Regions from separate parts of the Ewingella sp. S1.OA.A_B6 genome, predicted to be linked through region 1. Evidence: riboswitches for the same ligand, from Rfam matches in the RefSeq annotation. Region 1 holds a riboswitch; the other holds the start of a gene.
The links. A riboswitch is a leader RNA that binds a small molecule or an ion and turns the genes downstream of it on or off. The one in region 1 is predicted to bind fluoride.

Region 1 (22,872 bases):
AAAAACTGTGCAGACCTCTTACCCGCCGCCGTTGAGCGCTATATCGATTCGCAGGGCTTATACCACGCGTAGTTAACGCGTGGTATACTTCGCCGCTTAATTTCGGCTTGCGACATAGCTGTAACAATAATGGGTGTAATTCATTGATTACCCATCATTTTCAGCATTAATCTCGTAGGTCAGCATATACTCTTTTTTGAAAGCCCTCTTCTGCACGCCGCGCAAGCGCCCTTGCAGCAGAAGGTTTTCATCAAGCTAACCCGTTTCAACATCCCCAGGGGGAACCTTTGCAAGGTAAAGCGCTCCAAGATTTTGTTATCGATAAAGTCGATGACCTTAAAGCACAGGACATCATTGCCATCGATGTTATCGGTAAATCCAGTATTACTGACTGCATGATCATCTGCACCGGCACGTCCAGCCGCCATGTGATGTCTATCGCCGGTCATCTGGTTGAAGAAGTGAAAGCGTTAGGCCTCGACGCCATGGGCGTTAAAGGTATTAACGAAGCTGATTGGGTGGTTGTCGACCTGGGAGAAGTGATTGTTCACGTCATGCAGGAAGAGAGCCGCCAGTTGTATGAGCTTGAGAAACTCTGGGCTTAAGACGTGAAACTGCAACTTGTCGCTGTCGGAACCAAAATGCCCGACTGGGTTCAGACCGGATTTAACGATTATTTAAACCGTTTTCCGAAAGATATGCCCTTCGAGCTGGTCGAAGTGACGGCAGGTAAGCGTGGTAAAAACGCGGACATAAAACGTATTCTTGAAAAAGAAGGCGAACAGATGTTGGCGGCTGTCGGAAAAGGTAACCGTATTGTGACCCTGGATATTCCAGGGACACAATGGGAGACACCCCATCTGGCCCAACAGCTGGAACGCTGGAAACAGGATGGCCGTAACGTCAGCCTATTGATAGGTGGTCCTGAAGGATTAGCTCCGGCCTGTAAAGCAGCTGCTGAGCAGAGCTGGTCGCTCTCTCCGCTGACTTTGCCCCATCCTTTGGTGCGAGTGCTGGTTGCGGAAAGTCTTTACCGCGCATGGAGTATTACCACCAATCATCCATACCACCGGGAATAATCGGTTGGTGAATGTCAGCAACATGAATTAAGTAGTGGGATGAAAATAGATCGTAACCCTTTTCGCGACTATACGGCTGAATCAGCCCTCTTTGTGCGCCGTGCACTGGTGGCGTTCGTCGGTATTCTGCTACTCAGCGGTATTCTGGCATTCAATCTTTACAACTTACAGATTGTGCGCTTTCAGGATTACCAGACCCGTTCTAACGAGAACCGCATCAAACTGGTGCCTATCGCCCCCAGCCGCGGCATTATTTATGACCGCTACGGTACGCCGCTGGCGCTGAACCGCACTATTTATCAGCTCGAACTAATGCCGGAAAAAGTCGACAATCTTCAGGCAACCCTTGAAAGCCTAAAGCCGATTATCGATTTAACCGCGGAAGATATCGATAATTTCCAAAAAGAGCGCAAACGCTCGCGCCGTTTCACTTCAATTGCCGTTAAAACTGGCCTGACCGAAGTTCAGGTCGCCCGGTTCGCGGTTAATCAGTTCAACTTCCCCGGCGTTGAAGTCAAAGGCTATCAGCGGCGTTATTATCCCTACGGTTCCGCTCTCACGCACGTCATTGGCTATGTGTCGAAAATCAACGACCGCGACGTCGAACGTCTGGATAAAGACGGCATACTGGCAAACTACGCGGCCACGCACGACATCGGTAAGCTGGGTATTGAGCGCTACTACGAAGATACTCTGCATGGTAAAACCGGCTATGAAGAAGTGGAGGTCAACAACCGTGGACGGGTGATCCGCCAACTTCACGAAGAGGCGCCGCAGGCAGGTAAAGATATCTATCTGACCATCGATTTACCACTGCAAACCTATATCGAAGCATTACTGGTGGGCAGCCGCTCCGCAGTCGTGGTCTCCGACCCGCGCGATGGCAGCATACGCGCTCTGGTATCGAATCCCAGCTATGACCCGAACCTGTTCGTTGACGGTATTTCGAGCAAGGATTACCGCACCCTGTTGGAAGATCTGAACAAGCCGCTGATTAACCGCGCCACACAGGGGATCTACCCGCCTGCATCGACGGTAAAACCCTATATTGCGGTCTCTGCGTTAACGGCCGGTGTGATCACCAAAAGTACCTCGCTGTTTGACCCCGGTTGGTGGCAACTCCCCGGCTCTGACAAACGGTTTCGTGACTGGAAACACTGGGGCCACGGCCGTCTGAATGTGACCAAAGCGCTGGAGGAGTCCGCTGATACCTTCTTCTATCAGGTTGCCTACGATATGGGTATTGACCGCCTGTCCGAGTGGATGGAGAAATTTGGTTACGGACATTATTCCGGCATTGACCTGTCCGAAGAGCGCAGTGGCAACATGCCGAACCGCGACTGGAAATTCAAACGCTACAAAAAGCCTTGGTATCAGGGCGATACCATACCGGTCGGTATCGGGCAGGGTTACTGGACCGCGACGCCAATCCAAATAATGAAGGCGATGACGACGCTGATTAATGACGGTACGGTTAAAACGCCACATCTGCTGCTCAGCACCAAGGTGGAGGGTAAACTTGTCCCTTATGAGCAGCAGGAAAAAACACAGATCGGCGATGTCCATTCCGGTTATTGGGAAATAGCGAAGGACGGAATGTATGGAGTGGCCAATCGGCCAAACGGTACGGCTCGCAAGAGTTTCGCTGATGCGCCTTATAAAGCTGCAGCTAAATCCGGTACAGCACAAGTTTACGGTTTGAAAGCCAATGAAATATATAATGCGCATAAGATAGCCGAACATCTGCGCGACCATAAATTAATGACTGCCTTTGCGCCATTCAATAATCCGACGGTTGCCGTCGCCGTTATTCTTGAAAATGGCGGGGCTGGTCCTGCTGTGGGTACCATTACCCGCCAGATACTCGACCATATTTTGTTGGGCGATAACACGACACAATTACCGGCTGACGCACCACCGCCGGGAACCGAAGGTGATTAACCAATCATGACTGAAAGCCAACAAAAAGGGTCGCTGTGGTCGAAGATGCACATCGACATTACCCTGTTACTGATTGTGCTGGCGTTGCTTGCCTACAGCGCCTTCGTGATGTGGAGCGCCAGCGGTCAGGATGTTGGCATGATGGAGCGCAAAATCGGCCAGATCGTAATGGGCCTAATTATCATGCTGGTGATGGCGCAAATCCCACCGCGTGTCTATGAAAGTTGGGCACCCTATTTGTATCTGTTATGCGTGCTGCTGCTGGTACTGGTTGATGCTTTCGGCACCATCAGTAAAGGCGCGCAGCGCTGGCTTGATCTCGGCGTAGTGCGTTTTCAGCCCTCAGAGCTGGCGAAAATCGCCGTACCGCTGATGGTCGCCCGCTTCATCAACCGTGACATCTGCCCGCCGTCACTTAAAAACACAGCTATTGCACTGGTGCTGATCTTCATTCCAACCCTGCTGGTGGCAGCGCAGCCCGATCTGGGCACTTCCATTCTGATTGCGGCCTCCGGCCTGTTCGTGCTGTTCCTTTCCGGGATGAGCTGGAAGCTGATCGCCGTTGCCGCATTGCTGGTGGCCGCTTTCATCCCCATTCTGTGGTTCTTCTTGATGCACGACTATCAGCGCGATCGCGTGATGATGCTACTCGATCCTGAGAGCGATCCACTCGGCGCCGGATACCATATTATTCAGTCCAAAATCGCTATTGGCTCCGGCGGATTATCGGGTAAAGGCTGGCTGCATGGAACGCAGTCGCAGCTCGAATTCCTGCCCGAACGACATACTGACTTTATCTTTGCCGTATTGGCAGAAGAACTCGGTCTGATTGGCGTTCTGGTACTGCTTGGGCTCTATTTATGTCTCATCATGCGTGGTCTGGTGATCGCCGCCCACGCACAAACTACCTTTGGCCGCGTTATGGCCGGGGGTCTGATGTTAATTTTATTCGTTTATGTGTTTGTTAACATCGGTATGGTCAGTGGTATTGTCCCGGTGGTTGGGGTACCTTTGCCACTGGTCAGCTATGGTGGCTCAGCGCTCATTGTGCTAATGGCAGGGTTTGGTATCGTCATGTCGATACATACTCATCGAAAAATGTTGTCGAAAAATTTATAGAGGTGAGCAATGCGTAAGCAATGGCTTGGAGCTGTCATCATTGGGTTGCTGTTGAGTGGTTGTGTGACTGACGAAACACAGCCACAACAAGCTGCACCGCAACAAGCCTATAACGGGCCGGTGGTAGAAATTGGTGGGGCGGACCCGCGTTACGAACCTTATAATCCAGGCACCAGCCAGGATTACTCCGTCAACGGCAAAACCTATAAGATTATCAAAGACCCTTCCAACTTTACCCAGACCGGTTTAGCCTCGTGGTATGGTCAGGAAAATGGCAGCAACACCACGGCTATTGGCGAAGAGTTTGATCCCAATGCCCTGACAGCAGCCCACCCTACGCTGCCTATCCCAAGCTATGTGCGTGTCACTAACGTGGCTACGGGACGTATGCTGGTTGTGCGCGTTAACGATCGTGGACCTTATACGCCCGGACGTATTATTGACCTCTCTCAGGCTGCTGCTGAGCGCCTGAACCTCACCAACAGCACCAAAGTTAAAATCGACTTTATCCGTGTTGCACCCGACGGTTCACTTTCTGGCCCTGGTACTATTGGCACGACCGTCGCCAAACAGTCCTACGCCTTGCCTGGCCGCCCTGATTTAGCGTCAAGCGGTATGGGAACTCCAGTGCAAAACACCCCACCGGATACCAGCGCAAGCGTCCATCCGATTGATAACAGCACGCTGAGCAACGGAGATGAATCCAACGCATCAGCCGCAGCCACAACCGGCGCATCGGGAGGCGGTTTTCTGAAAGCTCCCTCTTCCGTCCCGCAGGGGATCCTGGAAAGAGATGAACCTGCTGCACCAGAGATGGTGGCCGCTGTTGCCGCACCAGCTGCTATCGCCGCGCCATCAGCACCTTCCTCTTCGTCAACAACCGGCGGCAATTACATGGTGCAGGTCGGCGCGCTGAGCAATCCTCAGAACGCGGCATTGTGGCAGAAAAGCCTGAGCCAGAAGTTCTCTGTGCCCGGTAAAGTTCAGCCGAATGGAGGGATGTATCGGGTTCAGCTCGGGCCATTGACCCGTCAGCAGGCCGAGCAGCTAAAACAGCGCCTGGCCAGCGAAGCTCAACAGCAGTCTTTTGTTGTTTCAGCGATGTAATGGCAGCGTGAAATCGTTTCTTGAACGGGGCTGCAGCCCCGTTTCTGCAGGTTACCTTTTAAGGGTAAAAAGGATAAACACTTTCAAGCCGCGGTAATGGCAGATGTCCGAATATGTCGATTCTGCTATAGTGTGGCACGTTTTTAACTTACCTCTACGGATGTTGCTGTCCCCTCATGAAACTTGTAAATACCCCACTTTTAGTCAAGAGCCTCGCTTTTGGCACAGCCCTGACTCTCTGCGCAGCGTCCGCCTATGCCGACGATGTTAACTTAAAGACGATGATCCCAGGCGTTCCGCAAATTGATGCAGAAGCCTACATACTGATCGACTATAACTCAGGGAAAGTGCTGGCAGAAATGAATGCCGACGCACGCCGTGACCCTGCCAGCCTGACTAAAATGATGACCAGCTACGTCATCGGTCAGTCAATCAAAGCCGGTAAAATCACACCAGCCGACATCGTTACCGTGGGTCCGGATGCCTGGGCAACCGGCAATCCAGTGTTCAAGGGTTCTTCCCTGATGTTCCTCAAACCAGGCGATCGCGTGCCGGTATCTGAGTTGAACCGCGGCATCATTTTGCAATCAGGTAACGATGCCTGTGTGGCGATGGCAGATTATGTTGCTGGCAGCCAGGATGCCTTCGTTGGTCTGATGAACAATTACGTCAACGCATTGGGCCTGAAAAACACCCACTTTGGTACCGTGCATGGTCTTGATGCTGCCGGCCAGTTCAGTTCAGCGCGAGATATGGCACTGATTGGACAGGCGCTGATCCGTGACGTACCCGAAGAGTATGCGACCTACAAAGAGAAAGAGTTCACCTTCAACAAAATCCGCCAAATGAACCGTAACGGTCTGTTGTGGGACTCCAGCATGAACGTAGATGGCATAAAGACCGGCCACACCGAATCAGCCGGTTATAATCTGGTGGCTTCTGCAACCGAAGGACAGATGCGCCTGATCTCAGCCGTCATGGGCGGTCATACCTATAAAGGCCGCGAAGTTGAAAGCAAAAAATTACTCACCTGGGGCTTCCGTTTCTTCGAAACCGTTTCTCCACTGAAAGCGGGTAAAGAGTTCGCCTCGGAGCCAGTATGGTTTGGTGATACTGACCGTGTGGTGCTGGGCGTAGATAAAGACGCTTATCTGACCATTCCACGTGGCCGCATGAAAGATCTGAAAGCCAGCTATGTACTCAACAGTCCTGAGCTGCATGCGCCATTGCAGAAAAATCAGGTAGTGGGTTCAATCAACTTCCAGTTGGATGGCAAAACGATTGACGAGCGCCCATTGGTGGTGCTGAATGAAGTCAAAGAGGGCGGTTTCTTCAGCCGTATCGTCGATTATATCAAGCTGATGTTCCATCATTGGTTTGGCTAAGTCAGACTTGAAATAACCAACAACGTCCCCATTTGATAGTAATAAATTTTGATTTTAATAACTTTTTATTTCAATAAGTAATGCCATCAAATTTTATCACTCCCGCTTCAGATTGGCGGGAGTAATAATTTTATCAATACGTTGCTAACCACGCTGGAGTGCACATGAAAACCAAACTTAACGAACTGCTCGAATTTCCATGCTCCTTTACTTACAAAGTAATGGGCCTGGCACAACCCGAGTTAGTTGATCAGGTTGTGGAAGTCGTGCAACGCCATGCACCTGGCGACTACAATCCTCAGGTAAAACCGAGCAGTAAAGGCAATTACCACTCCGTCTCAATTACGATTAACGCCACCCATATCGATCAGGTCGAAACCCTGTATGACGAATTGGGTAATATCGAAATTGTCCGCATGGTGCTGTAAATCTTCGCTCACAAACTGACTAACGCAGTCCCCTGACAGGTGCTGCGTTAATTTTTTGCCCCTCCCTCTTTTCTAAATAACGATGGCTGCTGTGCTACAAGATAACCTGCAACAACGCATTGTGTTACGTCAGCTGGGTCTACAGCCTTACGAACCGGTATCCCGCGCGATGCACCTGTTCACCGACACCCGGACCGCCGACACGCAGGACGAAATCTGGTTGGTTGAACACCAGAAAGTCTTCACACAAGGTCAGGCTGGCAAAGCGGAACACCTGCTGCTTCCCGGTGATATTCCTGTGATTCAAAGCGATCGTGGCGGACAGGTAACCTATCACGGTCCCGGCCAGCAGGTGATGTACGTGATGGTAGACTTGAAGCGCCGAAAAATGGGCGTCCGTCAGCTCGTCACCGCTATTGAACAAACCGTTGTCGATACGCTGGCACACTTCGCCATCAACGCTTACCCGCGTGCCGATGCGCCTGGCGTCTATGTGGATGACAAGAAAATCTGCTCTTTGGGCCTGCGGATCCGCAAAGGTTGTTCACTGCATGGCCTGGCGCTCAACATCAATATGGATCTCGAACCCTTCCTGCGCATTAATCCCTGCGGATATGCCGGTTTACAAATGACCCAAGTTAGCGTCGAGAAGCCGGGGATCACCGTCGATGACGTCATGCCAGTATTGGTGAAATCCTTTAATGATCTGATGAATTATCAACAAATTGATTATCTTCCGTGGCAGGAAGAATCGTATTGATGTTAAAAAATTGTACGCTTTGTTGCCTGTAAGCACTTCCGGGGGCTGAATATTGATCGGCATCAGTGTTATAATTTTTGCAATATTCCTCATTTTTTAATAAATCAGCCCGTTCATTGAATGTCCTGAAAAACTCGAGTTACGAGAGACAAACCTGGAACCTGCAAGCTTATGAGTAAACCGATTCAGATGGAACGCGGTGTTAAGTACCGCGATGCAGATAAGATGGCGTTAATCCCGGTGAAAAACGTGGTCACTGACCGGCAGGAAATGTTACGTAAGCCGGCATGGATGAAAATCAAACTTCCGGCAGATTCGACCCGAATTCAGGGCATCAAAGCTGCACTGCGCAAGAATGGCCTGCACTCAGTGTGTGAAGAGGCAGCCTGCCCTAACCTCTCCGAATGTTTTAACCACGGCACTGCGACTTTTATGATCCTCGGCGCAATTTGTACTCGTCGTTGCCCATTCTGCGACGTTGCCCACGGGCGTCCGACAGCCCCAGACACTAACGAACCTGAAAAGTTGGCACAGACTATCGCCGATATGGGCCTGCGCTACGTGGTGATCACCTCTGTAGACCGTGACGACCTGCGGGACGGAGGGGCTCAGCACTTTGCCGACTGTATCGCCGCCATTCGCGCCAAGAACCCAACCATTAAAATCGAGACGCTGGTGCCCGATTTCAGAGGCCGTATGGATCGTGCACTGGAGATCCTCAACGTCACACCGCCGGACGTCTTTAACCATAACCTTGAGAACGTGCCACGCGTTTACCGTCAGGTTCGCCCTGGGGCAAACTACGAGTGGTCACTGACGCTGCTACAACGTTTCAAAGAAGCGCACCCTGAAATCCCGACCAAATCCGGTTTGATGGTGGGTCTGGGAGAAACTAACGCGGAGATTGTGGAAGTGATGCGCGATTTGCGCCGCCACGGTGTCACTATGCTCACTCTCGGCCAGTATTTACAGCCAAGTCGTCACCACTTACCGGTGCAGCGCTATGTTAGCCCGGAAGAGTTTGATGAAATGAAAGCCGAAGCGATGGCGATGGGCTTTACCCATGCCGCCTGCGGACCTTTCGTCCGTTCGTCATACCATGCGGACCTGCAAGCTAAAGGTCTGGAAGTGAAATAAGGGTTACACCTTGTTACGTCTTAAACGCTAAAAAAGACAAAACGGTTGCTCGCAAGAGCAACCGTTTCTATTTAGACACAACATGCTTATACACAGACCTTCAGGTGCAAGGAATAGGCGTATCCGAATAAAAAGCAGGCAGCAATCAGTCTTTGTGTTCTACGCGTGGTTCGACAGGCGTGGCATCAGCCTTTGCGGCTGGGGTAGGCTCATCGCTCATGGCTTTCTTGAAGCCACGTAGCGCAGCGCCCAAGTCACCGCCCAAAGAACGCAGTTTGCTGGTACCGAACAGCAGAATGATTAAAACGCCCACAACCAACAATTTAGTAATGCTTAAACCTTCCATACACACCTTCTTTTCACGAATAGCGAAACTGTTACCGGCGTAATGATAACCGGTACTTTTTGCATAAAAGAACCAAATCTATTGTCACTATTTACAAATAATAATGACGAAAATACAACCAAAATATGTAACAGAAATAATCGCGCGAAGATCCATCAGTGCGCATTATAACCAGACTGAGCTATTATGAACTTCAATAAGAGAGTCTTGAAGCATTTACTGGGTAAATCCGTTTTACGGCGATTTCCGCCGGATCATGCCGTGTTCCCCGCCCCGAACCATAATGAGCTCCGATGCCAAAAACGCCTCAAACCACGCTAATCAGCGATGCCCATCATTCAGGTCTGAGATTTGCGAGACGTGCCTATCTCCCTCGCATTATCGGATTGGGTATGGGTAGCATCTGCGTGGCACCCGTCCTTATCACATATTCGATTCACCCTGCGGTCTGGCTCATGCTGCTGCTGAACGGTTTTCTCTGGCCGCACATTGCCTACCTGATGGCTATACGCGCCAGCAACCCGTTCAAAACAGAGATCCGCAACCTGAAAATCGACGCCGCCTTAGGAGGCGTGTGGCTGGCCGCTATGGGTTTTAACGCCCTGCCGTCCGCCGTTATTATTTCCATGATGGGGATGAACAACATTGCTGCCGGCGGCAAAACCTTGTTCTTCAAATGCATACTTGCTCAGGCGGTGGTTGCTCTGGCAGTTTTTCTACTGACTGAAATTCCTTTTCAGCCGGAAACCACTCCGCTCCAGCTCTATCTCTGCCTGCCGATGATTGTGATTTACCCTATTCTTCTGGGTAATGTCACATTTAGGACCTCCAGAAGACTGTCTGAGCATAAAAATGCCATCATGCAGATCAGCGTTCGCGACGGCCTGACTGGCCTCTATAACCGCCATCACTGGGAATCACTGCTGGATAATGAAATTGAAAGTCATCGCCGTTATAACTACAAGACTACGCTAGTCCTCATCGACATCGACCACTTTAAGGAAATTAACGATAACTACGGCCACAACGTCGGCGATCAGGCGATTATACTTTTGGCGCAGGAGTTACAGCAGGCCATGCGCGTTGCCGACATTATTGGCCGCTATGGCGGTGATGAATTTGCTGCCATTCTTCCTCACAGCACGGCAGAGCAGGCGAAAAAAGCCATGGAGCGTTTACAGAGCCGGTTGGATAACGACCTGTTCCCCAATCACCCTGAGCTGCGGGTGCATGTCAGCGCGGGTATTGCCGAGTGCCGTAAAGACCATGAGAGCGCAGCACAATGGCTAAATGCAGCCGATACCGCTCTGTATAAAGCCAAAAACGGCGGACGAAATCGGATCGAAACGCGGATATAAGCGCCTATTTCCCGCTTGCCCGCCACTTTCAGATGAAACGGCTGAGAAACGTCTGCGTGCGCGGATGCTGCGGATTAACCAACACTTCATCCGCCGAGCCCTGCTCAACCACATAACCGCGATCCATAAACACCACCCGATCCGCCGCTTCTTTAGCGAAACCGATCTCATGCGTGACCACGATCATCGTCAACCCTTGCTGCGCAAGATCACGCATCGTCGTCAGTACTTCACCCACTAGCTCAGGGTCCAGCGCCGACGTGGGTTCATCAAACAGCATCAGCTTAGGTTTAACCGCCAGCGCACGTGCAATTGCCACGCGCTGCTGCTGCCCGCCGGAAAGATGGCGCGGATAAGCATTGGCTTTATCACTCAGCCCAACCTTTTCCAGCAGCTCACCGGCATACTTCTCTGCCGCCTGACGGCTCTGTTTATGCACACCAATCGGCGCTTCAACAATGTTCTGCAACACGGTCATGTGCGGGTAAAGATTAAACTGCTGGAATACCATACCAATATCGCGCCGCTGGCGGGCAATGGCCTTTTCCGGCAGCTTATGCAACCGGCTACCGCGCAGTGCGTAACCAATCTGTTCACCGCCCACCATGATCGAACCGCGATCGATATCTTCCAGATGATTAATACAGCGCAGAAACGTGGATTTCCCTGAGCCTGAAGGTCCGAGGATCACCACCACTTCGCTTGGCATGACATCCAGATCAATGCCCTTAAGCACTTCGTTGTCGCCATAGCTTTTATGCACATTACGCGCAACCACCAGAGGTGACGGCTGGTCGCTCTGCTGCTGACTCATAGATTATCCTTCTGGGCGACGCCCGGTTGCCTGACAATCGGGATAGTCTTCTCTTCAGCGGAAGTCTGACGGCGTTTAGTCGCGGATCCTGAACTGCGGGTACCACGTGAGTAATAGCGTTCGATGGCCGACTGGGCGACGTTCAGCACGGAGGTGATCAGCAAATACCAGATCACCGCCACCAGCAGCATCGGCACCACTTCGAAGGTGCGGTTGTAAATGGTTTGCACCGAGTACAGCAGGTCGCCCATGGCGATCACACTAACCAGCGAGGTCGCTTTTATCATGCTAATCAACTGATTGCCGGTCGGCGGTATAATCGCCCGCATAGCCTGTGGGATAATGATCCGACGCAGCGCCCGGCCACGGCTCATGCCGAATGCCTGCGCAGTTTCTGACTGGCCATTATCCACCGACAGCAGCCCGGCGCGGATAATCTCCGCCATATATGCCGCTTCGTTCAGCGCCAGACCCGCGATTGCCGCAGTCAATGGGGTGATCAGGTCGTTGGTATTCCAGCTCATGTACTCAGGGCCGAAAGGAATGCCCAGCACCACGCGCGGGAACAGTGTCGACATGTTGTACCAGAACAGCAGTTGGACCAGTAGCGGCGTTCCGCGAAAAAACCAGATGAACATGCCGGACAGGCGTCGCAGCAGCATACTTTGCGACAGCCGGGCAATCGCCAGCATCAACCCCAGCAATACACCCAGTATCATCGAAATCACGGTAAGGCCAAGCGTGACGCCCAGCCCCTTCATCACCGTGGCTTCGGTAAACCACTGCGCTACCACGTGCCATTCAAAATTCGGATTACGGGCGACGTTCCATATGACATCGGCGGCAATGAGCAGCACGACAATCCACGCCAGCCAGCGTCCGTAGCTGCGAGGCACATGGGAAAACTCCACGTTACGGCGCGTATCCGGCGTATAGCCATCCCTGACAGCAGGCGGGGAACTATACGTTTTGCCCGTCATTGAGGCTGCACCTTAGCCAGATTGATGCCCGGAGCGGCGATCATATTCTCTTCCAGACCCCATTTTTTCATGATGATGGCGTAAGTACCGTTATCAAACAGCTTCTGGTAACCCGCCAGAATCGCGTCACGCACGGCGGAATCTTTCGGCACCACGGTACCCTGGAAGATATCACCAAACCCGTTGGCTTTGCCGGTGCCCGTTAGCTCCAACTGACCGCCGGCTTTCTGTACGAAATAGGTCAACGGCGCCTGGGAGGAGAAGAAGGCATCGGAGCGGTTAGAGCGCACTGCTAAAATCGAGGTCGGTTGATCGGCGTAAGATTGAACATTAACCGCCGGTTTACTGCCTTTCACGCACAGATCCGACTGCTTGCGGATCACCTGCTCCGCCGATCCACCCGCCATCACCGCGATGCGCTTACCGCAGGTGTCTTCCAGTGAGTTGATCTTCTGTGGGTTGCCTTTATGCACGGCAAACACCACGAACTCTCTGACGAAATCGACGAAGTCATTTTTCGCCTGTCGATCCGGGTAATCACCAATCGGGCCGATCCCCATCTGATAACGCCCGGCCGCCATGCCGCTCAAAATACCGGATAAACCGCTGACCGAAGCATGCTTAATTTTCACCCCCAGCACGCCCGCCAGGGCATTGGCCAGATCGGCGCTGGCGCCGTCGAGGGAATTACTGCCAGTGACAATTTCATACGGCGGAAATGAGCCGTTATTTACCGACGTCATAAAGCCGGACTTTTGGATCTCAGCCGGTAATTTTGCGTGCAGCGCCGGGTCCATAGTTTGAACAGGGATAGCCACATTGTCAGCAGCCAAAACATGGGTGGAGAGTATTGAAAGTATCGCAGCCGTCAGTACCGCAGCCTGACGTAATTGTTTTGCCATCATCTCTATTTCCTCTGTTTAAAAGTCGGCCTGGATGTTGTGAAAAGAATAATGGGATCATTTTATTTTTGTTAACACCGTCCCTGGTGTTGATGACGCCCTATAAGTATTACACCGTCGGCTCCGGCGCTGATCCGGGGTGTTTACTGCAGCGCTCCCTGGTGTGGTTCGCGCTTTATCTCTATTGCCTCGCCAGCCGCTGAGGATCGGCTGGCGAAGTGATCAAAACTTGCCGCTGCGCAGTTGTGGAATATCAAAGCAGCGGTTTTCCAACACGGGCAATACTTTACGTGCATGTATAAGACGATCTTTGTCCAATTGAGCAAATATCAGAGCAGGTGCTTCGGCCGCACGGGCAATCGCCACGCCAAGCGGGTCAACGACCATGCTGTTACCGATATTGCGCTCGCCACACTCACCGACTGCCACCATATAAGTGGTGTTTTCCAGCGCACGGGCGGTCACCAGCACTTCCCAGTGCATCTCTTTAAGTGGGCCTTTCACCCAGGCGGCGGGCAACACCAAGACTTCGGCACCGTCGAGCACCAGACGGCGCGCCAATTCGGGGAAGCGCACGTCATAACAGGTCATGAGGCCGACGTTAAAACCCGCCACCTCAACCAGCGGCGGAACCTCTTTACCCGGCGTGACGTTTTTAGACTCTTGCGCTGAAAATGCGTCATACAAGTGCAGCTTGCGGTACTCAGAAATGATCTCGCCATTGCGAATTGAGATCAGCACATTCCATGCACGGCCATCGGGTGCAGGGGTGTGTACACTCATCATGGTGGTCATCTGATGACCAACGCTGGCTGCCAGTAACTGGCTGACAAATGGACCGTCGAGCGGCTGGGCGGCTTTCAATACCAAGTCAGGATCAGCGATATCCCGTGCCAGAATGCCTTCCGGCAACACCAGTAAATCGGCTCCAGCTTCTCGAGACGCGGCCATCAGCGAAAGACAAGTTTCGGCATTGGCTTGCCACTCTTTCGCAACGGCGAACTGCCCTAGTGCAACTTTCATGTTCATTCCTTAGGTTCAGTGGCTGGCAGACTCAGCGGCAAATTGCGGAAAAAGTTCTGCCGCGCTCAGGCGCCGGGCTATCAGGTTCTGCCGGTGTAACTCTTCGGCAAAATCTTCAATCATTTGTTTGTTGGCAACGTAACCGTTTGCGTTCCAGTCGGCAGGTAAGTCGATCACTGTGCGACGCAGATCGTCCAGCAACCACGGTGTGGTATCGGCATACTTGGCACGTTTATCCATCCAGACTTCATAAGAGCGTTCAATAATGTCGCTCAGCGCCTGAGGTAACCACGGGTGTGCTTCAGCCAGCGCGGGTTTAATCGCCAGCAGGTGAATCCCCGGCACGTAACCCACCTTATTAAAGTAGGCCAGTTCGGCCTGACGGAAATCGGGCTGAAACTGACGGAATCCGGAATCCGGTCTGAAAAAACCTTCCGGCATAAACGGCGTGAAGACGGCGTCTAGCCAGCCCTCTTGCAACAATTCCATCATCGGGCGCTCTTCGGGTACTGCTTCAATGCGCCCGGCGCGGCCAAAACCGGCCAGTCGGTCAACAATCGGATGATCGGCCGTCAGACGCCCCACGTACCAGTGAGCATCTTCAATCTCTACACCTTCGAGCGCTAGCAATGTGCGGGTCCAGGTGTTGCCGGAATCCTGCCAGCCCGTCAGCCCAATACGTTTGCCTGCCAATTGCGACAGCTCGGTTAATGGACTGTCGTCGCGAGTGATGATGCAGCGCTGACGAAAGCCTCGCATCAGGAAGTGCGGAATGGCCAGCAGATCGTTTTCCCCTTTGGCACGCCCCTGTGCATAACGGCTGAAGGAGACTTCGCCCGCGTCGTAACAATCGCTGGTGGCTAAATCGCCAACCAGAGTGCCGACACGGTCAATCTCAAGGTTGAAACCCTCAGGTTTCACATCACCCAACGCCAGCGGCGTAAAGTAATCCCAGTCACGAACAGCCAGTCTGATGGTGATTGCCACAGTCTTCCTCTTAATATATTTGCGGAATGAAATATCACAAAAACAACATCTCATTGACCATTAGCGATCATATTGACGCCAATGTGATTATTTTATCGCCTAATCAGGTTAAGTTTGATACTAATGCCATAATTTAATATGTACAATAGAATCTTTGTTACTGAACAAAAGGAACGAAATGAGTGATAGTTTGCTGGTAAAAACGCAGAATGCCGAGTGGTTCGCTGGCCATTTGCAAGACCGTTCAATACGCGGCATTGCGCTCGAAACGGCATCGATGATCCGCTCGGGCGTGATTGAGATTGGCACACATTTACCCGCAGTACGTGAACTGGCGCAGGCTCTGGGCGTCAGCCCGGCCACGGTGTCGGCTGCGTGGAGCCAGCTTCGCCGCCAGAAAGTCATTGCCGGGCGCGGCCGCAACGGCGTTTGGGTGTGCGGTGATACGCTTTCCCCTCGCCCGATGCGCTTTGAGAAAATCGGTAACTTCGGGGATCACATCATTGCCGATCTGGCGCTATCATCACCGGACCCGGCCCTGTTGCCCGATCTTAGCGCCGCGCTCCAGGCAGGCGCCTGCGCCGATAACCTCAACAGCTATCAGCGCGAGGCGATTGCGCCTGCGCTGCTGGAAGCCGTTAAACCCAGCTGGCCTTATAACGCCGAGGCTTTTATGGCAGCCGACGGCGGTTTTGACGCCATGAACCTGACGCTGCAAACCCTGCTGATGCAAGGCTCAGTGGTAGCTATTGAAGACCCGACCGCCACCCGCCTGCTGGATATGCTCGACAATCTGGGTGCGCAGGTTCTGCCGGTCAAATGTGATCAGTTCGGCCCCATTCCTGAATCATTACAGATGGCACTGGCGAAAAAACCTTCCGGCTTTATCTATCAACCGCGAACCCATTCTCACTGCGGCCACGCGCTGAATGCCGAACGTTATGCCGTGCTGGCGGAAATCCTCAGTGCCAGCAATACGCTGATCATTGAAGATGATGGCATCGGTCAGCTGTCGCGCGAAAAACCGATCAGCATGGGTAGCGTGCTACCACTGCGCACCATCCACGTTCGCTCGTATTCCAAAGCCTACGGGCCGGATCTGCGGCTGGCGGTGATCTCCAGTTCTGAAGATTTGATCAAACAGATCAAATCTTTCCGCAATTTCGGTGCCGGCTGGTCGAGCCGTATTTTGCAGCAAGCGCTGGCATACCTGATTAACGATGAAAAAACGCAGGAAGGAATTGAACACGCTAAGCGTGTTTATGCGAAGAGGCGCAAGGCGATGTCCGATGCGCTGAAAATACGCGGCGTAAATATCCCCCATCGGGACGGTCTCTCGATACTGATCCCAGTACCTTCTGAGCAGTTTGCCCTGGTCACTCTCGCTGCCAGAGGCATCGCCGTGCTGCCTGGTGAACGCAGCCGCACCGGGACCGGACAGTTTATTCGCATTAGTACATCTCAGCTCAAAACCGAACAGATTGATATTATCGCCGATGCCATTGTGCTGGCTCTTGGTTAAGATCATTAATCTCTGGCTGAGACGCTACAAATTATTGTCTCAGCCGTGTAAAATCATCCGACACGATGGAGATGACATTCCTCCGAAACCGCCTTTATCGGCTAATGATGTCTACGCAATCTCATTGAGAGGTTCGTAGCATGACGCCGGAACCTTTCTGAATAACCACTCAATCTTACGAAAGGCTTTTATGTTCAGCACATTACTTGCAGTATTTATTGGCGGCGGTTTGGGCAGCATTACCCGCTGGTATGTCAGTATCAAAATGAATGGCATGACGCCCGTTCTGCCTGTCGGAACCTTAACTGTCAATCTGGTCGGCGCGTTTATCATCGGCCTCGGCATTGCTATTTTCAACCGTCTTACCCACCTTGACCCAGTGTGGAAGCTGCTGCTGACCACCGGTTTTTGCGGCGGGCTGACCACCTTCTCCACCTTCTCGCTGGAAGTGGTATACATGTTGCAGGATGGTCGCTTTGCCGGTGCGCTGCTGAATATGTTCATGAACCTGGCCGGATCGCTGGCGATGACACTGCTGGCCTTTATGCTGGTCAGCTGGTTTTCCGCGCACTGAATTTAAATCATTACGATGCTTTTGTATGGCGGAAAGCATCGTAATTATCTTATTTTGTGAGATAAATCCGCCAGTCCCCGAGAATTTCGTCCTCATCTTAATGTTTCCTTCATTTTAGAACTTCATACTGACTGACATAAATCCTCACTGATCCAGAGCAAGCTATGTTCTCAATGCCAAAAACCTTTTATGAAATTCTACTGGTGTCGCTATGTATTCTTACCGCCGCCATTTTCCTGCACACTTATTTCATGGCCTGAACCCCTTGCCACTGCCCCGCTTAACAACAGTGCGCACTTTCTGAGTCTGCGCTGTTTTTAACGTTTACCTTCATCACTTGGCACTCTATACTTGAGAACGAACGTTCACACTCACTGTGCACGCCCAACCTCAGGTCATCCAAACTCAATGCATCATCCCCAAGAAAGTAAAGAACAGCGTATTAGCGCCCGACGGGATCAAATCATCGACGCATCGCGGGTTTGTTTTCGTAAACACGGGTTCCATGGTGCAGGCATGGCTGAAATAGCCAAAATGTCACGACTGAGCGTCGGGCAGATTTACCGTTATTTTGCCAATAAAGATGCCATTATTGAGGAGATCGTGCGACGTATCGTGTTTACAAAAATTCGTCTGATGACAGGCAACGTACACAACCTGCGCCAGATGGCCGAGAATCTTGCACACCGCCGTATTGGCAGCTTGCATGTAGAATACAAGCATAACGCCAGCCCTGATGGGATCCCGGAACAGACAGAAATAGACCATGCGCTGATGTTGGAAGTGGCAGCAGAAGCCACGCGCAACCCCATAGTGGAACAGATTTGGCGTGATGCAGAAAAACAGCTTTTTAATGAGGCCAAAGCCATGCTGGCAAAAGCCTATACCCATCTATCGGATGATGAATTAACCGCACGGGTCGAAATGCTGGCGGTTATTTGCGAAGGCTCGGCGTTCCGCCACCTGACTACCCTGCACGCAGATCCCATTAATCTTGATCTACTTTATGACAGGGTGTTTCGTCAACTGTTTGATCCTACAACGCTATCACCACAGACCTAACCCTCGTTTCCATCACAAAAACCAGCAGAAATGGACAAGTAATGAGTAATCACCTGACAGAAAAACGCCTGGGTTATGCCCTGGTTTTGGGTTCGCTCGCGGCGCTAGGCCCGCTGTGTACGGACCTCTATTTACCTGCGCTGCCCGAAATGGCGCTCGAACTTAATACCACCACCGCCGCCAGTCAGCTGAGTCTGACCGCCGGTCTGTTGGGTCTCGGTCTGGGGCAGTTGATTTTTGGCCCGCTGAGTGACAAATATGGCCGTATGCGCCCGCTGTTGTGGTCGCTGGCGCTGTTGTTGGTGGCTTCCGTGGGCTGCGCCGTCGCGCAAACCATTGACCAACTGATTGTGGCCCGTCTGCTACAGGGCGTAGCGGGTGCAGGCGGCGCGGTGCTGTCGCGCGCCGTGGCCCGTGACTTATATAACGGCCACGAGCTGACGCGATTTTTTGCGCTGTTGATGCTGGTCAACGGACTGGCGCCGATTGTCGCGCCGGTTCTGGGCGGTGGCTTGCTGAACTTTATGAGCTGGCGGGGCATTTTTGGCGCACTGGCGATCGTTTCCATTCTGCTTTTTTGCTTCTCCTCGCTGAAACTGCACGAAACGCTCCCCACAGAACGGCGCTCACAAGGCGGTGTGATGGTGATGGTGCGTTCGATTGGCAGACTGATGAAAGACCGACAATTTATGGGCCTGTGTTTAACTCAGGGCTTTACGATGGCGGGTATGTTCGCCTATATCGGCGCATCACCTTTTGTTTTGCAGCAAATCTATAGTCTCAGCCCGCAGATGTTCAGTCTGTGCTTTGCCGCCAATGGCTTTGGCCTGGTGATTGCCGCGCAGGTCTCAACGCGCCTGAGCCACAAGTTGGGTGAACTGACTCTGGTTAAAATCGGCCTGTGTGTCGCCGCCGCCGGTTCCGTTTCACTGGTCATCGCGGCCAGTCTGCACGCTCCGCTGATGGTGCTGATGATACCGCTGTTCTTCTCGGTCATTACTATCGGGATTGTCGGTCCGAATGCGGGCTCACTGGCGATGCAAAGCCAGGGAAAGAATGCGGGCAGCGCGTCGGCACTGATTGGGGTGTGTATGTTCGCGCTGGGATCGATTAGCGTCCCGATCAGCGGGCTGGGCGGCACGTCGGCGTTATCAATGGGGCTAACGATCCTCGGCTGTTACGCGATCGCCATTACGCTGTTTGTGACACTGGTGCGTAAAGTGACTGCTGCTGTGTAACCACACAACTGAAAAAAAGCCAAAAAAAACCCGCATCAGCGGGTTTTTTCAAAATTTGGCTAGCGTTAAATAGGTTTAACGTCAGCAGCCGATGGACCTTTAGCGCCCTGTGTGATTTCGAATTCAACACGTTGGCCTTCAGCGAGGGTTTTAAAACCGTTGCTGGCAATAGCAGAGAAATGAACGAAAACATCTTTGCTACCATCTTCAGGGGTAATGAAACCAAAACCTTTAGATTCATTGAACCACTTAACGCTACCTGTAATCTTAGACATCAAACTTACCTTTACGTGAATGAACGACACAAAACGTGTGTCAATTACAGTACAGCAACAGATCTGGCTTTTGTCCAGAAGTCAGATTGCAATAAGCGATAAACCTCTCACTCTGGCAGCTTGTACGATAATTCCTACTGTCAAAACGCCTTCACAAACCATAAAAAGTCAGAAAAAGGAGTCGTCGTCATTACTGTAATCATCTGAGCTGCCGTCGTCAGCGCCAAAACCAAAGCCTGCACTATCATTATTATCGCTCATTGAGGCGTCCTGCCAGTCCGGCTGACCGCTGTCGAAATTTTGCTGTTGGAAATCATTATTATCGAGGGCGCTGGTGTCGTTCGGATCCAGATTCTGCACCGGTGGCTCCTGGATGATATTTACAATTTCCTGCGGCTGAGTCTGATGGAACATGCCGGTCAGCATCTCGGCCAGCACCACGCCACCGGCCACACCGGCGGCAGTGCGCAAGGCGCTACCGAGGAAACCTGGCTGCTGAGGCGCGGCCTGCTGGGGTGCTGCCTGTTGCTGGTAAGGCTGTTGCTGTTGCGGCGCATTGCGGTTATCCCAACCGCTAGTACCGGGGATAGGCTGGCTGCCAGAATGACTTTGTCCTGCGGCCTGCGGCTGACTTTGCGCCGATGAGCCACCGCCAAATAGCCCGGCCAGGAATCCACTGCTTGGCGGACGTACGGATTTGGCCTGCTCCTGCAACTGCTGAATTTGTTGCTGCTGCGCCTGAACCTGCTGATTCAACTTGGTCAGGGCGGCCTCCTGAATAATCATCGCCTGCGCCATATAATAAGGCGCTGAAGGCTGCTTACTGATGCAAGCCTGAATCACACGTTCTGCTTCGGCATCGCGCGGTGCCGTAACGGACTCAGCCTGTTGCAGACGGCTAAAAAGACCTTCGATTAAACGCTGTTCTTCGGATTGCATAAATTCACCTTGTCGATGTGTGTTGCTCCCCCTTCGCGTTATCAAAAACGCATAGCAGAAAGAGGAAATCTATCGATCACACTAAACCAAATAGTTACCGGGATGAATTAACCGAGTGTCAACAAATGTGATCTCTGCAAATAACCGGAGCTGGCGGATTTCGGGAAGAGGCTCGGTGAGGGGGAAACTCTGTCTGCCAGCGAGGCAGACAGAGTGCATCATTGGGCCGTTACTTAGCTTCTGACCAGCCGAGAATGAACGCAGTGTCCGGTAGATTGGTGTAGTTCCGCACCAGATCGTGGTAAGTCTTGGCGGGGTCCAGATCCTTAAACTGCTGCGGATAGATAAACTTCGCCAGATATTCCATGCCCACAATATTGTACGGATGGTTGTAGAACTGATGGTAAATGCCATAAGCGCGCTTGTCGGTCACGGCCGAGATCTGCGCGATACCGTTACGGGCCAGCAGTGCCTGACCTTCACGATCGACGCTGGCCTGGTTGGCACCGTAGCCCAGCGGCAGAATATGGGACACACTGCCATTACTCGGGCGCGCCGAGCCGGTCATGATGTAAGCATCAGGCTTCATGCTGATCACTTTTTCCAACGACACGTCACCAGAAGCTCCCGGCAACAGGTCGGTGCCGATATTGTCAGCGCCTACCGCCTGAACTAATTTTCCCCAACCGGAGTCGCCATGGGTAAAACAGCAGGAGTCAGAACGTCCGGCGATGGCTTCAATAAATACCTTAGGTTTCGGCGTCACCGACGCCACTACCTGCCGAATATGCTGATAGTGTTGATTGTAGAAGGTACTGTAAGCGCGGGCGTTATCTTCCTGGTTCAGCACTTTACCCAGCAGTTCAATACTCGGCGCGGTATTTTTCGCCGGATCACGTTCGTAATCCACGAACAGAACCGGGATCTTCAGCGCGCTGAGTTTGTCGAGAACACCCGCCTCTTTCAGCGAATCTTTTGCCCGTAGTTGCGCCACCATCAGGTCGGGTTGTTGGGCGATCACCGTTTCGAGATCAACCTGTCCTTTGTCACTGAACCCCATATCCAGAATTTTAGCAGAATCCGGCCACTTGCTTTTCAACATGTCCCAGGTACCACTGTCGGTCTTCTTCAGCAGATTGTTCCACGCGACTACGTGCTGGAACGGGTTAGCCTTATCAAGCACCGCCAGCGAAAGAATATCGCGGCCATCCTGCAAAATAATGCGCTGTGGCGCTTTGGTGAACGTCAGTTTCTGGCCATCAAGGTCGGTGACAGTCAGCGGATAGGTGGTGGCGAAACTGGTAAAAGAGGCGGCCATCAGGCCTGCAACAGAGAGTACACGAGCGGTATTCTTTAACATGTTTGTATCCGGAAATGAGAATTAAAAAGAAATGATTTTGATAACCATTATCAAATAATGCCGGAATCATAAACAATCCTCGAACGGCAGGGCAATACTTTTAAGACGTAAAATCTTGATAAAACATGTCTAAATATAAACATCCGCACTTTAACCGCAGAAATAAAAAAGTCCGGCCATCGTTGACCGGACTTTTTCAGCACTTCTATACAGCCAGACGTTTAACGGGAGCTTCGCCCGGTGAAGCGCAGCAGGAACTGGCTGACCATGGCGCGTTTGAATGCTGACTGCGCTTTATCCGCCGCCGCACTGTGACCGCCCTCGGTATTCTCATAGAACCAAACCTCCGGTATGCCCAGCGCCTGCATTTTAGCCGCCATTTTACGCGCATGTCCCGGCCCTACCCGATCATCACTGGTGGCAGTGGTGAACAGCACCGGCGGATATTTTTTGGTTGCATCAATATTGTAATACGGCGAAAAAGCACGAATAAACGCCCACTCGTCAGGCTTCTGCGGGTCACCATATTCAGCAAT
Region 2 (6,348 bases), on a different contig from region 1:
AGCCACTCAGATAAAACTAGAATGACTGCTTAAGGCCAGCTACCTCGCCCATTTAACATTAGAGTTCATGCGCAACTTCCGGATTTGGCACCAAGCCGCCTGCTGAGAAACGTCGTGGGCTGTGAGCGAAGAGCGGGCGTTATGGCTATAGCCTCATGATGTCGATATTAGTATTCAGTATCGGATGAGATAATGCATCTTGGATGCTATCTATTGGACATTAACAGCCTAGACAACTGTTGCGCAGAGGCTCCTACCACAAGTGCAATAATCAATACTCCCACAGTGGGTAATGTCCTGCCGGTAAAAAAGCATCCCAGAAGTAAAACTGCGTATGTTGCGACAATGCCAGTAAGCATAGAAATAATAAAAACGTGAGTTTTCATCATATCTCCTTAATCCCCCCGGCTGTGCTCCTGGGGGATTAACACGATAAGGTTATTTAAAGGCAGACTTTCCTGCGAACTGTGCCGACGAACCCAGTTCATCCTCAATTCGCATCAGCTGGTTGTATTTTTCGATACGCTCACCCCGACATGGCGCCCCTGTTTTAAGATGACCGGCACGCATGGCTACTGTCATATCGGCGATAAAGCTGTCCACCGTTTCACCGCTGCGGTGCGAGATAAAGGCACCCCAGTTGTTGTCATGACAAAGCTGGACTGCGTCAAAGGTTTCACTCAGGGAACCAATCTGGTTGAGTTTAATCAATGCGGCGTTGGCAAGATTTTCATCTATTCCGCGCTGGATATATTTCACATTGGTCACAAACAGGTCATCACCAACCAGTTCCACCTGACCCCCTAGCGTATCGTGCAGAATTTTCCACCCAGCCCAGTCATCCTCAGCGAGACCGTCTTCAATCAGGGCAATCGGGAAGTTTTTCACCAATGTTTGATAGTAGTTTGTCATTTCCTCTGAGGTCAGCTCGGCATTTTCTGTGCGCAGATGATATTTACCATCACTGTAGAACTCGCTGGAGGCGGGATCCATGCAGATAACAATGTCTTCACCAGGGCGGTAACCTGCTTTTTCAATGGCCAGCACAATCAGCTCCAAAGGCTCGCGATTTGAAGAAACAGCCGGTGCAAAACCCCCTTCATCTCCCACGCCGGTCGACAACCCCTTATCAAGAAGAACCTGGCGAAGTGCCTGATACACCTCACTCCCCCAGCGCACGGCCTCCCTGAACGTCGGTGCACCGCAGGGGGCAATCATGTATTCCTGAAAGTCAGCCCCTTGTCCGCGGGCATGGACCCCCCCGTTAATGATGTTCATGCAGGGCACCGGCAACAGATTTGCCCCAATTCCGCCAAGGTAACGGTACAAAGGCGTCTGCGATAGCTGAGCCGCAAGCCTCGATACGGCAAGCGACACGCCCAGAATAGCATTTGCTCCCAGACGCGCTTTATTATCCGTCCCGTCAAGGGCGATCATGATGTTGTCGATGCCGCGCTGGTCGCGGACATCGTGTCCTTTAAGGCTGTCAAAAATTTCGGAGTTAACGCTTCCGATTGCGTTAAGCACGCCTTTCCCGCCAAAGCGCGCTTTATCACCGTCGCGGCGCTCAATGGCCTCGCGCGAACCGGTACTGGCTCCTGAAGGTACGGAGGCTCTTGCCATCGAGCCGCACTGAGTTGTGACATCCACTTCTATGGTCGGGTTACCCCGGGAATCCAGAATTTCGCGGGCAACAATTTTATCAATAATAAAGCTCATATAAACCTCGAGTGTTAGTGAGTCGTAATATGCTTAATCAACACATCGACGGTCAGATGGTTGATGAATTCTATGGAATGGGAGGAGAGCGTCCCGAACAGCCTGTTTTTATGTCCCATAATCACCAGATCGACACCTGACCCGGTGACACAGGCTTCGACGTCCTTAAAGCGGCTGATGGTAACGATTTCTTTCACATCCACGGGAAAGTTCACGGTGTCTACCAACCGGCTCAGCATGGCTTTGGCCGCAATAATTTCAGCCGACTGGCGGTCCTTGGTTAATGAATCAGAGGCAATGTCTAACTCCCGGTAATCAGAGGTGAGGTGGCCAAGCGTGATCGCCGTCCCTTGTTCATGAAATCCCTTGGCAACCCCCTGCAGCAGGAATTGGCCGTCGGTTTCATCGCTGAGCAATATCAGAGCATGTTTATAGATTGGCATTAATTACCTCGACGAGGTTGAGAGCGCGCCCGTCAGCCACGGGAGTATGTCCTTTTCCCTGCTGATAACGCCGGGAAGAGAAAGACACGTGAGATCGAGCGCATTATTTTCTGAGAAATATAACGTGGTGTTTTTCTGAAAAATATCCGTGACGGCCAACATAGCCATGTCCAAATGGCCGGACTGACACTTTTTTGTTAACGCGACAAGCAGGTCAGGGAGCACTGCGTCCATTGCCGACATACCTGCCACTTCAATTTGTGAAAGCAGTATCGACTGACCGTTAATCTGATAGCGCTTGGCGTCTTTCATAAGGAGTTGGTCGGGTGTCAGCCCCGCGATGTCGGTTTTAGCGTTCAGCAGGCCTTTCACAAAGGCGTCATAATTTAGTTCGCTTATGATGGATAACGCCTGCACGGCAGCCCTGTCGTGAGCGGTAGTGGTTGGGGATGTGAGCGCCACAGTATCACTCAATATTGCACCCGATATCAGTGTGGCCTGCGATGAGGAAATGGGCTGATGATATTCAAGGGTAAGGATTTGCCAGAGCACCGTGGCACAGCTGCCGACAGCGCGTATCCAAACATCCGGAGGATTTTGTGTGATGACCGTACCTAACTGATGATGGTCTATGATGCCCAAAATGTTACTGAAAGCTAAAGAGGGTGGACCCTGCTCCAAATCCGTAAAGTCGACCAGCCAGACCTGTTTTCCACTCAGGTCTTCTTTGAGTAGGTGAGGGGCTTCCACGTTGGCCTGGTGCAGAATAAACGTCGTTTCAGGAGTTATGTCACCAAGCCTAAATGGGGTTGCGTGTTTTCCGTGGCTTTTAAGCCAGTCCGCTGTAACAAGAGCGCTGCAGATGCTGTCGCTGTCGGGATTGAGGTAACCAAAAACGCGGATCATAGCGTCTTCCTCTGACGGGGCAGAAGAACGTTAACAGACAAATAAAGATAGATTTTTTTCATAAGAGTACCTGACATACCTGCCTAAGAGAGAAAGCAAAAATGTATATCAGGCGTCATCATCCGAACTGGACAGTCCGGCGGTTGGGAAAGGTGGAACACCATCACCTTACTGATGAATATAGGTGAAAATCTACCACTGTGCAATGTGCATTCTATGAAATATTAATAAGAATGGAGGTCTTCTGATTGTCTTCTTGCCGACCATATTTAACACAATACAAAGAATCAATGTCCGCTTCTGGCACCAAACCGCCTGCATGTAGACGCAGAAGAGTCGCTAGGAGCGAACTTACCGGACCAGAGTAAAAGCTTTTATTTCACCATGACGAACTTACGAGCTCCGAATTACTTTAGGCTCTGTGAAACTGGTCAGAATTAAGCTGATTTAAGTAATAACTCGGTTACAAATGGGATTCAGACTCTCGCCTCATAAGAAATTCGTCATGAAACACACCGTTAACAAATAACGCAGCAGTATCTGTTGCCCATTCAGTGAATCCAAAAGAGCGATACAGTGCTAGTGCTGCGTGATTAGTGGTAACTACTGAAAGTTTTATTGTCCGCGCTGAATTGGCAGCCTCCAGCGCCGCTTCTAAAAGTGCAGTGGAAAGGCCCGAACCTCTCATTTCGGCACGGACGTACATTCCCCATATAGTGGCCATATGGCTCAGCTTTGGGGCGTTACTGCAACTAACACCAATGATACCCTGCAAGGTGTTCTGAAGATCGAATCCTCCAAAAACACAATTACCCAATAATCGCTCAGCAAAGAACTGTGTTGGTTTCTTATTCCAGTCTTCATAAGAAGCACCAAAAGCGTCAGGATGAAGCTGCAGCGCTTCCAGCCTTACTCGTCTAAAATCGTCAAGATCACTATCACTAAGACGTCGCACACTAAATGTTTTCATTCCAAGCTCCTTGCTAGCGCCAATTTTTACTCACCCACCATTGTATCAACTTACAATAACACCTCTACGACGTGCCTTTGTTGTAGTCAGCTCGTTGCAAAAAACTGCCTGAATAAGGAGCATGGTCCGCCATGAGCAATGAGCGGACATTGCAGACTGCCCAGTAGAAAAAGGGCTATCAGAATTATCTAAAGGAAGATCGTATTAATCATGTCTCATTCTAACTGTTTAATAAATTATAAAAATTGAAACTTTCATTTAATATCATCGTGTTAAGGAAGTTAATTAAACCTCTCATTTAATTTATGATTCTTATTTAGTTCATGAGTTGGTGTAAAAATAGATTACCGCACTATTGAAAAAAACATATTCAACCCCAGCAGGAAATTATATTTAAAATTAATGTGCGTAGGGACTTTTCTGCGTAACAAGAACAGTAAGTAAACACATAGTAATAATAGTTACCATTCCCATTTCGCAACTAGCCATATCATGAGGTAAACTAATTCCTGCTGCAATTTTGTGAATTAAGGTTATCCTAATAATTCTTTTGTATGATTAAGGTCATCGATAAATTTACTAAGGGCTCATTAATGAAATTGCGACTCTGGAATCTATTACCTCATGATTACGCTCCTTTTTTTCGTATTCTTCACATCATTGTGGTATTTCTAATATTATCACAAATTATTAACTCTAATCTGACAGAGACCGAAGCAATTGGTGAGCATAGTCTTGAAGGAGTTATAACCTGGATGCACATTATTTCAGGATTAGGACTGATTATTTGTGGTTTTATAATGTTAAGCTGGATGCTTACTCAAAGAGGTTTTACTTATTACTTTTCATGGGTAGGGCTTGACTTTAGTGGCATTAAACAAGATATAAAAACGTTGACTAGTTTCCGCCTGCCCGATGCCCATTCGGGAGGTATTGCCAGTACAATCCAAGGATTTGGAGTTCTAGCATTGCTAATTGTAGCACTTTCAGGTGGCCTATGGTTCTTGTTGAATACCATACAGTCAAATCTGGCTGAAACAGTAATCCACTGGCATAAGTTCTTTACTACTTTCATTGAGGTCTATTTTTATGCACATGGTGCAATGGGAGTTTTGCATATTTTAATTGAAAAATATAAAAGTCGCTCAGTTAACCTAGGTGACTAATCTGTTGTGCGATAATATTTCTTCAAGTTGTAAAAAATCCTAAAAATAAAATTTAGTGTACTAGAGGATGAAACAGCACTTGCAGAGACTTTTTTAAAGAAATTTAAAAAAAAAACGAAAAAATATTCATGGCGCAATGATTATTTAATTATCTAATATGGATCGAAATGTGAGTTAGTTGCCCTATTTTAGGAAGTTAATAATGAGTAAAACCAAAGAGTTACCTCGTCCGCTTACGCACTACGCTTGGCTTTCCATTGCCACGGCTATTGCCACTATCGGACTCAAAGGTGTGGCGTGGAAAATGACCGGTTCGGTCGGTCTGCTATCTGATGCCATCGAATCCGTAGTTAACCTCGCAGGAGCCCTAATGGCGCTCTGGATGCTTACCTTGGCTGCGCTTCCGGCCGATGAGAACCATGCATATGGGCACGGCAAAGCCGAATATTTCTCGAGTGCTTTCGAAGGATTTCTGATCCTATTGGCGGCAGCCAGTATCGCCTATACCGCAGTTGAGCGGATGTTAACTCCGCAGCCGCTTGAGGAGATTGGTCTCGGGCTACTGGTTTCGACAGTCGCATCAGTCCTTAATTTTGTGACGGCACGCATCTTGTTAAGGGCTGGCAAGCAGCACAACTCGATCACTCTTGAGGCAGATGCTCATCACCTGCTGACCGATGTCTGGACGTCGGTCGGTGTCATTTTTGGTGTCGGACTGGTTTATCTGACCGGCTGGTTTTGGGTCGATCCGGTCGTTGCATTGCTGGTCGCAGCCAACATCGTGTGGACTGGTTATCAGCTTATGAGTCGTTCAGCGGCAGGTCTGATGGACGTATCGCTACCCACTGAAGAACTCAAAAAAATCGAGTCGCTGCTGGCGGGATATCGTGAACAGGGGCTTGATTTCCATGCACTACGCACACGCCAGGCTGGCGGGCGGGCGTTTATGACAATTCACATCCTAGTTCCTGGGCTATGGACTGTTCAATATGGGCACGACTGGGCCGAGCGTATAGAGAATGATATCCGCACAGCACTGCCTTTTATCCATATCACCACTCATGTGGAACCGTTGGAAGATCCAGCGTCAATGAACGACCAAACACTCGACATTTCTGATCACTAAACTAACCACATGCCGCTG

Region 2: it holds a riboswitch for fluoride, as region 1 does, so the genes downstream of both, ACMV8I_RS20210 (DHHA2 domain-containing protein) here and crcB (fluoride efflux transporter CrcB) in region 1, are expected to answer to the same signal.

Annotation. Positions count from the first base shown of each region.
Region 1 is NZ_JBLJFK010000001.1:26,063-48,934, reverse strand. Features, by position in the region: gene nadD (nicotinate-nucleotide adenylyltransferase) at 1-72, shown strand, start outside; gene rsfS (ribosome silencing factor) at 288-605, shown strand; gene rlmH (23S rRNA (pseudouridine(1915)-N(3))-methyltransferase RlmH) at 609-1,079, shown strand; gene mrdA (peptidoglycan DD-transpeptidase MrdA) at 1,119-3,020, shown strand; gene mrdB (peptidoglycan glycosyltransferase MrdB) at 3,027-4,139, shown strand; gene rlpA (endolytic peptidoglycan transglycosylase RlpA) at 4,149-5,246, shown strand; gene dacA (D-alanyl-D-alanine carboxypeptidase DacA) at 5,423-6,631, shown strand; gene ybeD (DUF493 family protein YbeD) at 6,796-7,059, shown strand; gene lipB (lipoyl(octanoyl) transferase LipB) at 7,151-7,819, shown strand; gene lipA (lipoyl synthase) at 7,991-8,956, shown strand; gene tatA (Sec-independent protein translocase subunit TatA) at 9,102-9,302, opposite strand; gene ACMV8I_RS00205 (diguanylate cyclase) at 9,596-10,660, shown strand; gene ACMV8I_RS00200 (amino acid ABC transporter ATP-binding protein) at 10,689-11,474, opposite strand; gene ACMV8I_RS00195 (amino acid ABC transporter permease) at 11,471-12,454, opposite strand; gene ACMV8I_RS00190 (ABC transporter substrate-binding protein) at 12,451-13,359, opposite strand; gene ACMV8I_RS00185 (hypothetical protein) at 13,425-13,559, shown strand; gene ACMV8I_RS00180 (deaminated glutathione amidase) at 13,579-14,379, opposite strand; gene ACMV8I_RS00175 (substrate-binding domain-containing protein) at 14,395-15,366, opposite strand; gene ACMV8I_RS00170 (aminotransferase class I/II-fold pyridoxal phosphate-dependent enzyme) at 15,545-16,888, shown strand; fluoride riboswitch at 16,947-17,009, shown strand; gene crcB (fluoride efflux transporter CrcB) at 17,079-17,462, shown strand; gene ACMV8I_RS00160 (TetR/AcrR family transcriptional regulator) at 17,871-18,524, shown strand; gene ACMV8I_RS00155 (multidrug effflux MFS transporter) at 18,566-19,762, shown strand; gene cspE (transcription antiterminator/RNA stability regulator CspE) at 19,828-20,037, opposite strand; gene ACMV8I_RS00145 (DUF2076 domain-containing protein) at 20,206-20,976, opposite strand; gene ACMV8I_RS00140 (ABC transporter substrate-binding protein) at 21,206-22,336, opposite strand; gene ACMV8I_RS00135 (prolyl oligopeptidase family serine peptidase) at 22,558-22,872, opposite strand, start outside.
Region 2 is NZ_JBLJFK010000017.1:60,720-67,067, forward strand. Features, by position in the region: gene ACMV8I_RS20195 (GNAT family N-acetyltransferase) at 1-14, shown strand, start outside; gene eno (phosphopyruvate hydratase) at 439-1,719, opposite strand; gene ACMV8I_RS20205 (adenine nucleotide alpha hydrolase family protein) at 1,734-2,162, opposite strand; gene ACMV8I_RS20210 (DHHA2 domain-containing protein) at 2,166-3,068, opposite strand; fluoride riboswitch at 3,171-3,245, opposite strand; gene ACMV8I_RS20215 (GNAT family N-acetyltransferase) at 3,532-4,038, opposite strand; gene ACMV8I_RS20220 (cytochrome b/b6 domain-containing protein) at 4,632-5,204, shown strand; gene ACMV8I_RS20225 (cation diffusion facilitator family transporter) at 5,407-6,330, shown strand.